Regions from separate parts of the Paenibacillus sp. FSL F4-0243 genome, predicted to be linked through region 3. Evidence: riboswitches for the same ligand, from Rfam matches in the RefSeq annotation. Region 3 holds a riboswitch; each other region holds the start of a gene.
The links. A riboswitch is a leader RNA that binds a small molecule or an ion and turns the genes downstream of it on or off. The one in region 3 is predicted to bind cyclic di-GMP.
Positions count from the first base shown of each region.

Region 1: another riboswitch for cyclic di-GMP. It lies ahead of NSS87_RS03205 (transglutaminase-like domain-containing protein); the one in region 3 lies ahead of NSS87_RS10755 (DUF6612 family protein).
Region 2: another riboswitch for cyclic di-GMP. It lies ahead of NSS87_RS30075 (NPCBM/NEW2 domain-containing protein); the one in region 3 lies ahead of NSS87_RS10755 (DUF6612 family protein).
Region 4: another riboswitch for cyclic di-GMP. It lies ahead of NSS87_RS21795 (thiamine pyrophosphate-binding protein); the one in region 3 lies ahead of NSS87_RS10755 (DUF6612 family protein).

Region 1 is NZ_CP150151.1:718,518-721,664, reverse strand. Features, by position in the region: rRNA gene NSS87_RS03210 (16S ribosomal RNA) at 1-6, opposite strand, end outside; gene NSS87_RS03205 (transglutaminase-like domain-containing protein) at 378-1,187, opposite strand; cyclic di-GMP riboswitch class I at 1,201-1,281, opposite strand; cyclic di-GMP riboswitch class I at 1,390-1,470, opposite strand; gene NSS87_RS03200 (class D sortase) at 1,595-2,245, opposite strand; gene NSS87_RS03195 (GtrA family protein) at 2,280-2,684, opposite strand; gene NSS87_RS03190 (glycosyltransferase family 2 protein) at 2,674-3,147, opposite strand, start outside.
Region 2 is NZ_CP150151.1:6,796,357-6,799,503, forward strand. Features, by position in the region: gene NSS87_RS30075 (NPCBM/NEW2 domain-containing protein) at 1-1,939, opposite strand, end outside; cyclic di-GMP riboswitch class I at 2,094-2,180, opposite strand; gene NSS87_RS30080 (hypothetical protein) at 2,338-2,904, opposite strand; gene NSS87_RS30085 (EAL domain-containing protein) at 3,020-3,147, opposite strand, start outside.
Region 3 is NZ_CP150151.1:2,465,059-2,468,205, forward strand. Features, by position in the region: gene NSS87_RS10745 (DUF4179 domain-containing protein) at 1-1,167, opposite strand, end outside; gene NSS87_RS10750 (RNA polymerase sigma factor) at 1,151-1,669, opposite strand; cyclic di-GMP riboswitch class I at 1,874-1,965, shown strand; gene NSS87_RS10755 (DUF6612 family protein) at 2,083-2,931, shown strand.
Region 4 is NZ_CP150151.1:4,877,224-4,880,370, forward strand. Features, by position in the region: gene NSS87_RS21790 (HAMP domain-containing methyl-accepting chemotaxis protein) at 1-905, shown strand, start outside; cyclic di-GMP riboswitch class I at 1,096-1,191, shown strand; gene NSS87_RS21795 (thiamine pyrophosphate-binding protein) at 1,310-2,953, shown strand; gene NSS87_RS21800 (carboxymuconolactone decarboxylase family protein) at 2,964-3,147, shown strand, end outside.

The sequences.
Region 1 (3,147 bases), 1.7 Mb from region 3:
CAATTAGTATTGAAAAGAGCGATATGCTCATTTTGAAACATCTGACGAGAAAATTAATTCTCTAATTTTGGATATCACTTTCGTGATTTCCTACTCACTCGTTGTTCAGTTTTCAAAGATCAAGTTCTCGTTGGCGCCGTTCAATGTCTCAGCAGCAACTCTTATAATATATCATGTTGTTCTCAGTAATGCAAGCTTTATTTTTCGAAAGCCATTTATATAACTCTCTCAAACATTGCCTGTACGCTGTCTAACAACGCTTAACTATAATAACCTATCTATTCATAGAAAAGCAACCCCTAATAGAAAAATAAACAACTAGCTTAATAATTAAGCTGGTTGTTTATTTAATAGAGTTATGAATCTAGCGATGCAAATTAATAGTATTTTGCTGCAGTATACTTACTTGAAGCCTTAATAAAATCCGTATTCTTCTTACTCTTCGCTGACGATGCATCTACCGTTGTATCAATAGTAACCCATTTCCCATCCATCAACACTTCATTCCATGCATGGTATTGCGTAACGTAGCTAGTATTCCCCATCACCAATTTAGCAGGCACATCTACACTACGCAGCATTGCGGCAAAAAGAGAAGCATAGTCATAGCAGATTCCTTTTTTAGTATTCAAAGTGTTGTTAATGTTCGGAATGTAATCTGTTGTTACATTATTAGCAAGAGAATAATCGTATTGTACATTAGCAACTATATAGTTATAGATTGCCTTAACTTTCTCTTCATCTGTTGTTTTGCCTTTTGTAAGCTCTTTTGCCTTAAGGATCGCTTTATCAGAAGAACTCCATTTCACATTCTGTACGGAGCCCAAATATACGGAATTCGAGTCACTCATGGTTACGTCTACTACTTCGGAATATAACGCTTTGTATTTATTGCCGGTTGTGTTCTCAAGAACAGAAACCTTATAAGTACCATTACCTTGTTGTAAAGGGAAGTCCTCAGCTTGTCCAGAAGCATATAAGTTATATGTATAGCTGCTGTTGTCTTTAGTGATCATGAGTTTGATTCTTTTATCTTTCGGAATATCATAGTTAATTCCAATAACACCTTGAGCCACTTTCGATGTAATCAACCAGCTTGCATCTACACTTGCGGCTTGAGCTGTGCTTACCGGAACCGCAGTAATCAGTACGAACAGCGCCACCATCATAAAATAAACCTTTTTCACGGATAAAACCCCTTTCGGTAGCTGGCTGCCATCCTTTCGGGAAGGCCCTTTAGCTTTGCGTCCCTACCTTTCGATAGGTTTGCCGTTATCGTATAAGCTCTATCTGTTCTAATTTCACTAGACAAATTAAGAGAATCAGTCCAAGTAGAAATATGAATCTAAGATTCTTATATATTTTATAAAAACAAAAAAAGCCTCTTCATTCGGTAACTGGCTGCCATCCTTACGGGAAGGCCCTTTAGCTTTGCGTCCCTACCTTTCGATAGGTTTGCCGTTTATCGTGTTTAGCTTTTATAGTCTTATACTACCATATTTATCCTCGTAAACAAGAACAAAATTGCTAGATTTACTATTATTTTATAGTTATTTCTCTGTATTTGAATTCTCTTGTTATTTCTCGTCAACGATTAGGAAAGCTTGGCATGAACAATCAAACGATGTGTAGGATCTACTAGTGGGTCACACGTAATTAGAGTAAGAATTTTATCTTTGTTATTCCCGTCTAGAACAGACACATCACTAGGAAGTACAACAGAAATATCATAAACCTCGTAATTATAGGTCTGATCGCTAGTCTTTACCGAAATCGTATCCCCAATCACAACCTCATTCAATCTGTTAAACAATCTGCCCGTAGTTCTAGCTCTATGTGCAGCTATTGCGGCGTTCCCTATTTCTCCTATTGGAGTTGTTTCTTTCATATGGGCCGCCGCATGCTTCATATTCGCTTTAGTAGCCCCTTCTAATACTGGCAGCTTCAGATCGATCTTATCGATCTCAATTAATGCGATAACTTTGCCACCCACTTCAATTTCCGGTTCCGGCTTTTCTGTTTCTTGCGGCTGTGCTTGTGCATCTAAAGCTGATTCCTCAGCTAGTAGCTGAGTGACCTCGGCATATCTGCTCTTTAGATCAGGTGGTGGAGTACTTTCACTGGTGCTCAGTTCAGCTGATTCTAATAGCTTATCCTGCTGCCAGTCGTTATACCATTCGTTAGCTTTTGGATAGAGCATGATAAGGATCCCCGCCAGTATGAGCACATACGAGAATTTACGCATGATTTTCACCTCCGTAGATTGGTTCTACTGAACTTTAGAATACCCATTTACGACTTCCGAAGAAGTTAATGATCACCGTCACAAACGTTACTAATACCTTAGAGATCAACACTTGAATGCCTAGTTTGTCAGTCAACAGATGCATTAGCAACAGCGATATTCCGAGTACTACCAGATTCAGTACGATAAACTTCAGCAACTGCGTCTTATCAAAACCCTCTTTATTACCACGATCACGATCCTTGAAGGTTACTTTTTTATTCAAAATAAAGCTGTTCGCTGTCCCTGCACTATAAGAAATCACCTGTGCCAACGCATATACCATCCCAAGTGAGTTCAGTAATGTGAAGATTACGAAATCAATGAGGGTATTTACCAGACCTACAGCATTAAATTTGAGAAACTGTATGAAAGCAGTCCGAAAGTTCTTATCTGACATCTTTGTAATCCTTCCGGCGATCCACTTCTTCTTCGTTACGATATCCTATGGTCTCACTGACAATATACAACGGTCTATCCTTAGACTCGTCATAAATCCGTCCAATATACTCACCGATTACACCTAGCAGCATCAGAACGATACCGTTAAAGAGCAAATTGACCCCTACAATGGAAGCCCAACCTGGAACCGTCCATGAGGTGAAAAAAATTCTTTGAAACAATACGAAGAATAAATAGAGAAAGCTCGAGAAGGAAAGAAAGAATCCGACATACGTAGCAATCTTAAGTGGCTTATGCGAAAAGGAAGTGATCCCATCCAGCGCAAAACGAATCATTTTCTTAAGAGGATACTTAGTTTCTCCTGCAAATCGTTCTTCCCGCTCATATTCCACCATCGTCTGCTTGAAGCCGACCCAGCTCACTAAACCTCTGACATACCGGTTTTTTTCCTTGAGACCTCG
Region 2 (3,147 bases), 2.6 Mb from region 3:
ATTTTTGTTTATAGGTGTTTAAGAAGGCTTTAAATTGTTCAGGATCTGTAGTCTTGGTCATCATAGGGATCTTGGTAAGCCCCTCGAACCGGATCATAGGTGCTTTACCTTGTTCCTCTGCTGTATATGGATTGACGATATACACTGTACCGCCTTTAGTCACTTCATGTGCATAATAACTATTCGTAGCAAATTCAGGAACGGTTATAATATTCTTACCTGGACGCAATTGCACACCTCTAGCCCAAACATTCCAAGCCGCCTCTTGTTGAGAAAAGACTAAAGAAGGTAGTTTATCGCTCGAAGCTGCGTCCACATAAACGTTGATTGTATCTCCAGGCATTGCAACGAGACCTGTAGGCTGGTTGTTCGTCCCGAAACCAATTCTCAGGTTTTCCTGCGCATGCTTTTTCATATCTCCACGTTGTTTCGCCTCAATGATGGTGCCTTCAGTTTGAACTTCACCATTCACTAGCTTCTTAGCTAAATCCAAAGAATCTTTCAGGATTGGATAGAGCGGATGTACTTTTGCCGCTTCTTCTAATTCGTTGATTGCTTCGACGCTATTATAAGCAGGAACAACCGCACTCATCGTGCCATCTGTGAAAATACCATTTACAGCTTCACTTACTTTATCCTCTGTATAAAATCTAAATTCAGCTGCAAAGGGTCTGTTGATATTGGCTTTTGTGAACTTGAATTTCAATCTTTTAAACTTTGTAGGTTCGAATTTAAACTCCAGAAAGTCATTCGTACTAGTCGCGGTTCCGCTAGATACGAGTTGGAAGGTCTCTCCCTTACTTGTTTCTGATGCATAAATTTCAAAAGCCTCTGGGAAGCCTTTGCGGTTATCTCTAGCCAGGAAAGCCACTCTATCTAGTATTTTCGCTTGCGCTAATTCAAACACGACTTCATTCGTGAAGCTGTCATCATTGTTTTTGTTCGTTTCCCAGTGTGTATTCGGCTGGTCATCGAGCATGTATTCCGGTTTCGTACCTGGATAGCTTCCACCGTTCACCGTTACTTTTGATACATTAGAGTTGGGCATTCTATAAGCTTCGCTATAGGCATTTTCGTATGCTGTACCATAGCCTTTTAGCTTCGAAACCTTAGCTGCTGTTGCCTCTATTTGATGATTCTCCAGAAGTACTTTTGCATTCTCTATATCTGCTTGAAACTGCGCGTACAGTGGATGTGTCTGTACTTCTTGTTCTAAAGCCGTTAATTTCTCCACCGTATTAAATGCTGTGCTAACTTGACTCAAGGTATCATCTGTAAATAAATTTTTCATTTTAGCGGATACGGTATCTTCTTTGTAAAAAGAAAACTCGGCTGCACTCGCCCAATCTTGGTTAGCTTTTTTGAAGACAAATTTAAGTCTCTTGAAGGCTGTAGGTGCAAACTGAATCTCTACTACGTCACCTGCTCCGCCTTTATATTCTCCAGAGGATACTAGCGTATAATCGCCTGCATCCGTAGTTGAGCCATAAATATCAAATTCCTGAGCAAACCCCTTCCCCTTTGCACTGGATTGTCTTGCAGCGTATACGATTCTATTTAATTCAGTGGACTCATTGAAAACAAAGACAACCTCATTCGTAAACGTTGAACTGTTCGGTTTGCCCGTTTCCCAATGCGTACTCATATCGCCATCCATAGCCTTAGCTATAGGTGAACCTGAGTAGTTGCCACCGTTATTGGTAATGGATTTAATATTCGCAGGATTCATTCTAAAAACATCATTATAAGCGCTTAGGATAGCCTTGCCGTAGAGATCAAACGGAATAACTGACGCATTGCTGAATAGGTCAGCCTTGCTTTGTACTACAGTGTTCACTACACTTACCGTGCTTACATCACTTGCTAAAGCATAACCTGCCTCACTCGAAAAACTAGCTAACATGGCTGCTGATGTAGCGATCGCAATCATTTTTTTCATCTTTTCTACCCCCCAGATGTAATATGAATCTCTTCCGTGCCTAAAAATAGGCACAAAAAAAACTACCCCAAAAGAGTAGCTTGATTGCGTATAAAGTCGCATAAAAACTAAGACTTAATTTTTATTAAACTTTAACAAAAAGCGTAATACACTCTTTGGCAGCTGGCTGACAATAGTTATGATAACCTTAGTCCCTATAGCTTTGCGTCCCTACATTTCCATAGGTTTGCCTATGAAGTTTCGAATACATTACAAAGAGTAACATAACGCTACATCTGATCGCATGATTAATTGGTATGAAATCCGAATAGGTAATTGCAATTACTTTTTCTATCGTGATAGATATTCTTTATAGAGTATCCCGGAAGAGAGAGGACACTTTAGGACTGGAGGTCTACTTAACTCCCCGCACCAAACAAACGCCGGAACCAATTCCACACATCGCCCGTGATGGGAATTAACCCGAAGCCATGCTCGCCAACTGCGATTAGACCATATGCCCATTGGCCAATAGCTACTGCTCCCCCAGCAATCCGTCCTATGGCTACCGCCCCAAATGCCGTATCACCTATGGCGACAGCCCCCAACGCTTTTTCGGCTATCGCGATCGCGCCTACAGCCACTCCTGCAATAGCAATCGCCCCAGCTGCGAAGCCAAGCCAGCTAATGGCTATCGCTCCAAGGGCTAACCACATTCCTAGTGATATTGCACCCACGGATAGAACCCCTACGCTTATCGCACCTATGGAAATCAAGCCTACAGCTACATCTCCAATAGCAATTAATCCAACAGCTGTCTTCACTTGTGGCTTGCTTCCGTGACCATACCCCTGACCTGAGTATCGACCCAAATTGCTGCGAATACTTACCACCGGAAATGATGGAGACGGCCATTGATAATCAATTTCTCGTCCACCTAACCCTCTAGAATCCGCCCAGTGCGTGATGTACTTATGCCATTTCATATCCATCCCGTCCCCCTTCTCAATTACCTTAATTATACAACCCTAGGGGTTGGCTGCACTCAGACTCTGACCTGAAATTCATCTCATCCTCTAGACGGAGTTATACTCATTAGGATCACTGTTTGGGAATAGGATCAGGCTTTCCAAATAAATATCCCTGAAACAACTGATAACCACTCTGCTTAAGCCATTCAAAGTCCTCTCTAAACTCCACACCTTCTGCTAGAGGAACGGATTGGATTT
Region 3 (3,147 bases):
GGAATGATCTCCTTTCAAATTCCAACCCCCAGTGATTGTTTTATCACCTATAACCAACTGAGCGGTATTATAGTGGACAATTCCTTTATTAAGCGAATCATTTTCATCTATTAGAATTTGGATATCCAAAGGGGTAACCACTAGCTGATCTAAGGTTATACCGGTCTTTTCTTGAAATTCAGGACTGTTATACAGTTTCTTAGTGTAAATCGCCTCACTTGCTTTTTGTCCATCTGCTTTAAAATCGAACTTCCACGTACCTGAAATTCGTTTCGCTTCTTCAATGTAACTAAAATGAAGACTAGCTTCCTTCCAATCTGATTCAGTTATATTGAAAACCTGTTCAATAAATAAATCCGATCCTTCGTTAGGCATGATGGTTGGAATTGCCTCATTCTCTTGACCTGCAGTACTAACTACCAAATGTGGGTTACCCCGTCCTAAGTCAGATGGTGATGCAGCGACTTTGTAACGGATAATGGTTTGATTGGAAACTTGTCGAACGGATTCGATTTGAATGCTTGGGTATTGCTTAACTCCCGTATCAATTGTATCTCCTGCTTGATGATTAGATTGTAAGGGAATATTCCGATCACTGTAAAAAATGAGATTCCGTGCTTCAAACCTGTAGTCCTTTTTATCATCCTTTAATGTATCAGGTGTCTCATATACTCCAATGAGTTTCTGGCTTTCAGGATCGTATTCTAAATAACCGTATACCTTTGCCTTGGCACCGGACTCACTAGTCATGATGTTTTTCTCTGTAGCAAATCCAGTATATTGGGATAGATCAGATTTAGTATCAAGTGATAACAGCATTTTCATTTTTTCTCCATCAGTTACAACACCGTTCAAATTCATTGTTACTCCTGAACTGGAAGTTTGAAGATTATACTGTTGACCGATGCCATTATTTAATGCATTGCTCACACTTCGACCACCAATTTTATCCCAATTAATCGTCATACTAGCGAATACAGGAATGGCTACAAGTAAGAGGCAAGAGAAGACAATACTGATAGGAATAACCTTTTTATTAGACCTAGGAGTATTCTGGGAGGAATGCAGATTTCTTTGACGTGTATATGCTTCTTGTTCTATGGCAGTCCACATCAAATCATAATCCGGTCGGGGAATATGTTTATCTTTTTCAATATAGAGACTCATTACTATTCAGCTCCTTTAGTTGGGTTCCACCCATTCTATTTAGTATTTTAAGTCCCTTGTTCAGTCTGGATTTTACAGTTCCTTCGGGTATGCTCATAACTTTAGAGATCTCGGGTACAGTCAATTCGTTTATAAAACGAAGGACTACTACCATTCTGATTTTGTCGGGAAGCTGACTGTATAACCCTTGTAATTCTTTTTTAGTTTCCTGTCGATCCAACCGTTTTTCTACAGGGTTTGATTCCTCAGACCTGGATAGTAAATAATTACGTACTTCTTTCATCCACCCTGTCTTACGCCTTTTAATCACACTGTTGCACTCATTCGAAGCAATTCGTAAAATCCAAGATTTCAAGTTTCTTACCTTAGACTTATCCGCTAAGATAACCTTTACAAATACCTCTTGGCAAATATCCTCTGCATCTGCCTGATTTTTCATTAAGTAGTAACAAAAATAATATACTTGTTCTTTATAGAGCTCGAAAATTTCTCGGTCACACATTTTGCTGCACCCCCTGTCTTTGCTGTTCTCATTAATAAGACTTATAAGCGTATGTAATCGTTCATTTTTCATTTTGAGTGAAGTATTTCTTCTGAGCATCATAGCGAATTTGAATGGAAGATAAGTCGTTTACAGGTAATTATAACCATGATAAAATTAGCGGTGGGACATGCGTCCGTAAGCTAATTAAAACTAATTGAATGTCCGCGTTAAAGGTAAAATCATCGAAAGATGATGACACAAAGCCATGGGTCTAAAGCCTTTCTACAGAAGGAAATGATCGCCAGGCCGCCATAGGGATGTCTTATGATGCATAAAGGATAGCTCTAAGAATATGTAGTCAATTTTGAGCTCTTTTATTATTTCGACCTATACGGCGTTACATTATCGCAAGGGGCCGAAAGGGGAAGTACATGAACAGTTTTTTCAAAACAATAGGCACTAGTTTGGCAGTAGGTGCTTTATTGCTGTCCGGAACGATCGGATGGATGTCTAATCCTGAAGTCGTGTCTGCCGCTACCACAACAGCAGTAACCGCGGATCAAATGATTAGCAAAGTAACGGCAGCCTCTAAAGCAATAAAGAATTTTCACTTAGATGTGATCAAAAAACAGGATATTCAGAGCGGTGGGGTACGTATCAGCAACACTAACACACTGAAGCTGGATATTAATCGACTGCCGAATTTTGCTGCAGCCGGCACCGTTGATAGTAGTCTTTTAGAAACAACGTACAGTCTATATGCCAATGACAAGGAGTTTTACTATCTTGTAGACGGAAGTGAACTGATCGATGAATCTGAAGATGAAGGTTACGACGATGACGGTGAGCCAATCGATCCTGATGCGCAGTATTGGATTGGACTGGAGAAGATGGAGTGGGATTCTTTTTACTCCAAAGGTCAATACGATCCTGTTTCCATGCTTGATTCGGTAAAAAATTATAAAAAATCTATGAAAGTCAGCACTGCTGGTGCTCAGACCGTCCTGCAGTTCACGGTAACCGATCCGACAGCAGCTAAGGGAATAATCAAACTCTATGACCAGGAGAACCTCTGGGATGGTGAGACAGTTCAACCCAAAAGCGTAACGTGGAAATTATTCGTCAATACTAAGACCTGGCAGACGGAAAAACTGACAGTCGATCTGAGTTATGTGCTGATAAGTGATGGAGAAAAGGATACATACAACACGAAAATCGAAGCTAAGTATTCCAAGAATAACAAAGGTACAACCATTGTAAAGCCCGCCGAACTAGAATAATAAGGTCGTTTTCATATGGAGTAAAAAGCGCTGTTCAGTAGAACAGCGCTTTTTACTCCATTCATGACAGTAGCCAACAGGAAGTGAGATATGTAAAAAATAAATAAATATAAAATTGACCTACCAATTATTAGGATTTTAGTACATGCTATTTATGTGATTAATAATCTGAATTAATTTAATAGTGTATGAAATATCATGTTGTAACTATTATAT
Region 4 (3,147 bases), 2.4 Mb from region 3:
TCACTCGTCAAGTTATGGATGCAAGCCGTGGAATCGAAGATAAGAATCAGAATTTGAAAATTGTCATGGCACAGGTAGCCTCTTCGTCTAACGAGCTAGCTCTTGGTGCAAATGAAATATCTACGGATATCGCTGAAATGACAGAATCCATTAAAGATATTGAGAATAAAGTATCCAATTATACGAACTCAACGAAAGAAATGAACAGACGTTCAATACATACATTAGAACTAGTTGAACAAGGACGGCAGTCCGTTGATACTCAAGCTGAAGGCATGCGCAAAAACATCCAGGCTACTCAAAAAGTAGCTGATACTATCGAAGCCCTGTCTCATAATGCTCGCGGAATTACGATGATTACAAAAACCATCACTGAGATCGCTGAACAGACCAACCTCTTATCGCTGAATGCCTCCATCGAAGCAGCACGCGCCGGGGAGCATGGTCGAGGATTTGCTGTAGTCGCACAGGAGGTTCGTAAACTTGCCGAAGAATCAACGGCTTCAACGAAGGAAGTCTTTGGCTTAGTTCGGAGCATCGAAACTGATATCAAACAAGCGATTGACAATATCGCTATCAACGAAGAAGTCGTACAGGTACAGAATGAGATGATCACTCAATCTGCTCATATCTTTGCTCAAATTGTGCAAAGTGTGCAGTATATTACCGAGCAAATCTCTTCCTTCTCTGCTGAAAGTGATCTGATGTTGGAAAGCGCCTTGAAAATCTCAAGTGCAATAGAGAATATCTCTGCAATCACACAGCAAACCGCTGCCGGCACCGAGGAAGTATCCGCCGCTATGAATGAACAAATTAATGCCCTGCAGTCCGTCGCTGAAGAAACTGAGAAAATGACACAGGCTGTGTTTAATCTACAGAAGACTATCCATATTTTCAAGTTTTAAGTCACTTGCAAATCATATAAACAAGTCCAAAAACTCCTCCTAAGTTTTGACTTAGGGGGAGTTTTTTTATATCTATTATTTCATAGGTTGGACAAGACTTTCGTCAAAATTCGAGTTAATTTGCGAAAATATATTGACAAAGGTACTCTAGGAATATATTGTAAAGGAAAATTCTTCTTATAAATTTTAAAATTAATATTGGCAAAATCTTCGAAAGAGGATGACGCAAAACCATGGATCTACAGCCTCATTTTTAATCAGAGGCCATGACTGCCAGGTTGCAGAAAACCAAGACGACTGAACAATTGTTCAGTCTCTATGGCGATTTATGCCACCAACCTGTGCCCTAATTCAGAGCACAGGTTTTCTAATGTTTGATTTTAAAATAACAATCAACTTGTGAGGTGTATTTTTTGAAGACAGTCGCAGATTACATGTCGGAAGCACTACGGAACCTAGGTGTTACCCATTCCTTTGGTATTATTGGGAAATCCATTTGTCCTATTGTTCTTAAAATGGTAGATTACGGTATTGAATTTATTCCCGGGAGACACGAGTCCAGTTCCGGCTTCGAAGCAGCCGGGTATGCGCTTAAAACTGGAAAACTAGGTGTAGCTTTTGGTACTTCAGGTCCTGGTGGAACAAACCTATTAACCGCAGCAGCACATGCTAAGGCTAACAACCTACCTGTCCTATTTATTACTGGCCATCAATCTATTAAAGAGCTTGGAATTCCCCAATGTCAGGACTCTACTTCTTTTCTAGCTGATTTAGCTGATATGTTTAGACCTGCCACCTTATATAGCAAGCTTATTGAACGTGGAGATCACTTTAACACAATCTTTAATCATGCCATATCCATTGCTTTGAGCGGTAATCGTGGTCCAGTTCACCTTTGTATTCCCTTTGATGTACAAACGGAATTGCTAGAGGAATGTAATATTGTAATCCCTGAACGCGAATCACTGGTTAGCCATGCTAATATCGACCGTGTACTTGATGCTATAAATAACTCTAAGAATCCAATAATTATCGCGGGTAAAGGCGTTAACCGCTCAGGAGCACATAGTGAGCTAATTCAATTAGCGGAAACATTTAATATTCCTGTAGTTACATCTCCAGGTGGTAAAGGGGCTATAGCTTGGGATCATCCACTCTATCACGGTCCAATTGGAGTAGGCGGTTGTACCCATGGGGATGACTTGCTGAATCAAAGTGATCTATTTATCGTTCTCGGGTCACGTTTAAGTGATATGACTATTTGTAATCTTAAAAGGGAAAATCATCCTGCAACATTAATTCAGTTTGATAGCGATCCGACTTTTGTCGGAAAAATATTGTTCTCTAAAACGATTCCAGTGACTGGAGATCTACGGGACAATCTAGTTTACTATCTCAATAATATTGACACGAACAACATCACAAAACGCGAAGCACCGACAAATTCCGATTATACCGAGGAGCCTCCGATTTTACCAAACCTTTCACTTGCATCGGTCTTGAGTATGATGAGTGATTTGATTCCTTATAACAGCACAGTCTTTGTTGATGATGGAAGTCACGGTTTCCATGCTGCGAAATGGTACAAGGTTAAGAAACCGGGCAGTTTTGTTTTCGATGCTTACTTTGCTTGTATGGGTAATTCCATCGGAATGGCGATTGGTGCAAAGGTTGCTGCTCCAGAAGAAACGATCTTCTGCATTACAGGAGATGGCTGCTTTATGATGCTAGGCGCAGAGATTAACGCTGCTGTCTGCAAGGATATTCCTGTCATATTCATTGTTGTGAATAATAAACAGCTAGATATGGCTCTAAAAGGTATGGAAAAAACTACAGGACGTATTGACGGAACTATCTACGAAGTCCCTATGGATGCTGTGAAATTCGCAGAATCACTAGGCGCTAAGGGTTACAAATGTGAGACAGCGGAGGAGTTCGAAACAGCCATCAAGGACGCTGTTGCCATCAACCGTGTTGCCGTCATTGAACTGCTAACAGACCGTGATGAGGTCCCTCCGACTGCTCACCGTACTTTGAACCTAAATTAGGAGGTCACTTATGAAAGACAATGTAAACAGTGGTCTGAACCACTTCACGAATCTCTCTGGAGACTACGGAGCTAAAGCACTGGCTCCGATTAAAGAACATTTCCCCGATTTGGCTGAATTTATTATGGGGAATGCCTACGGCGATATTTTTCAACGCAACACAATCGAAGCTGACTGGAAGGAAATCGCAGTTA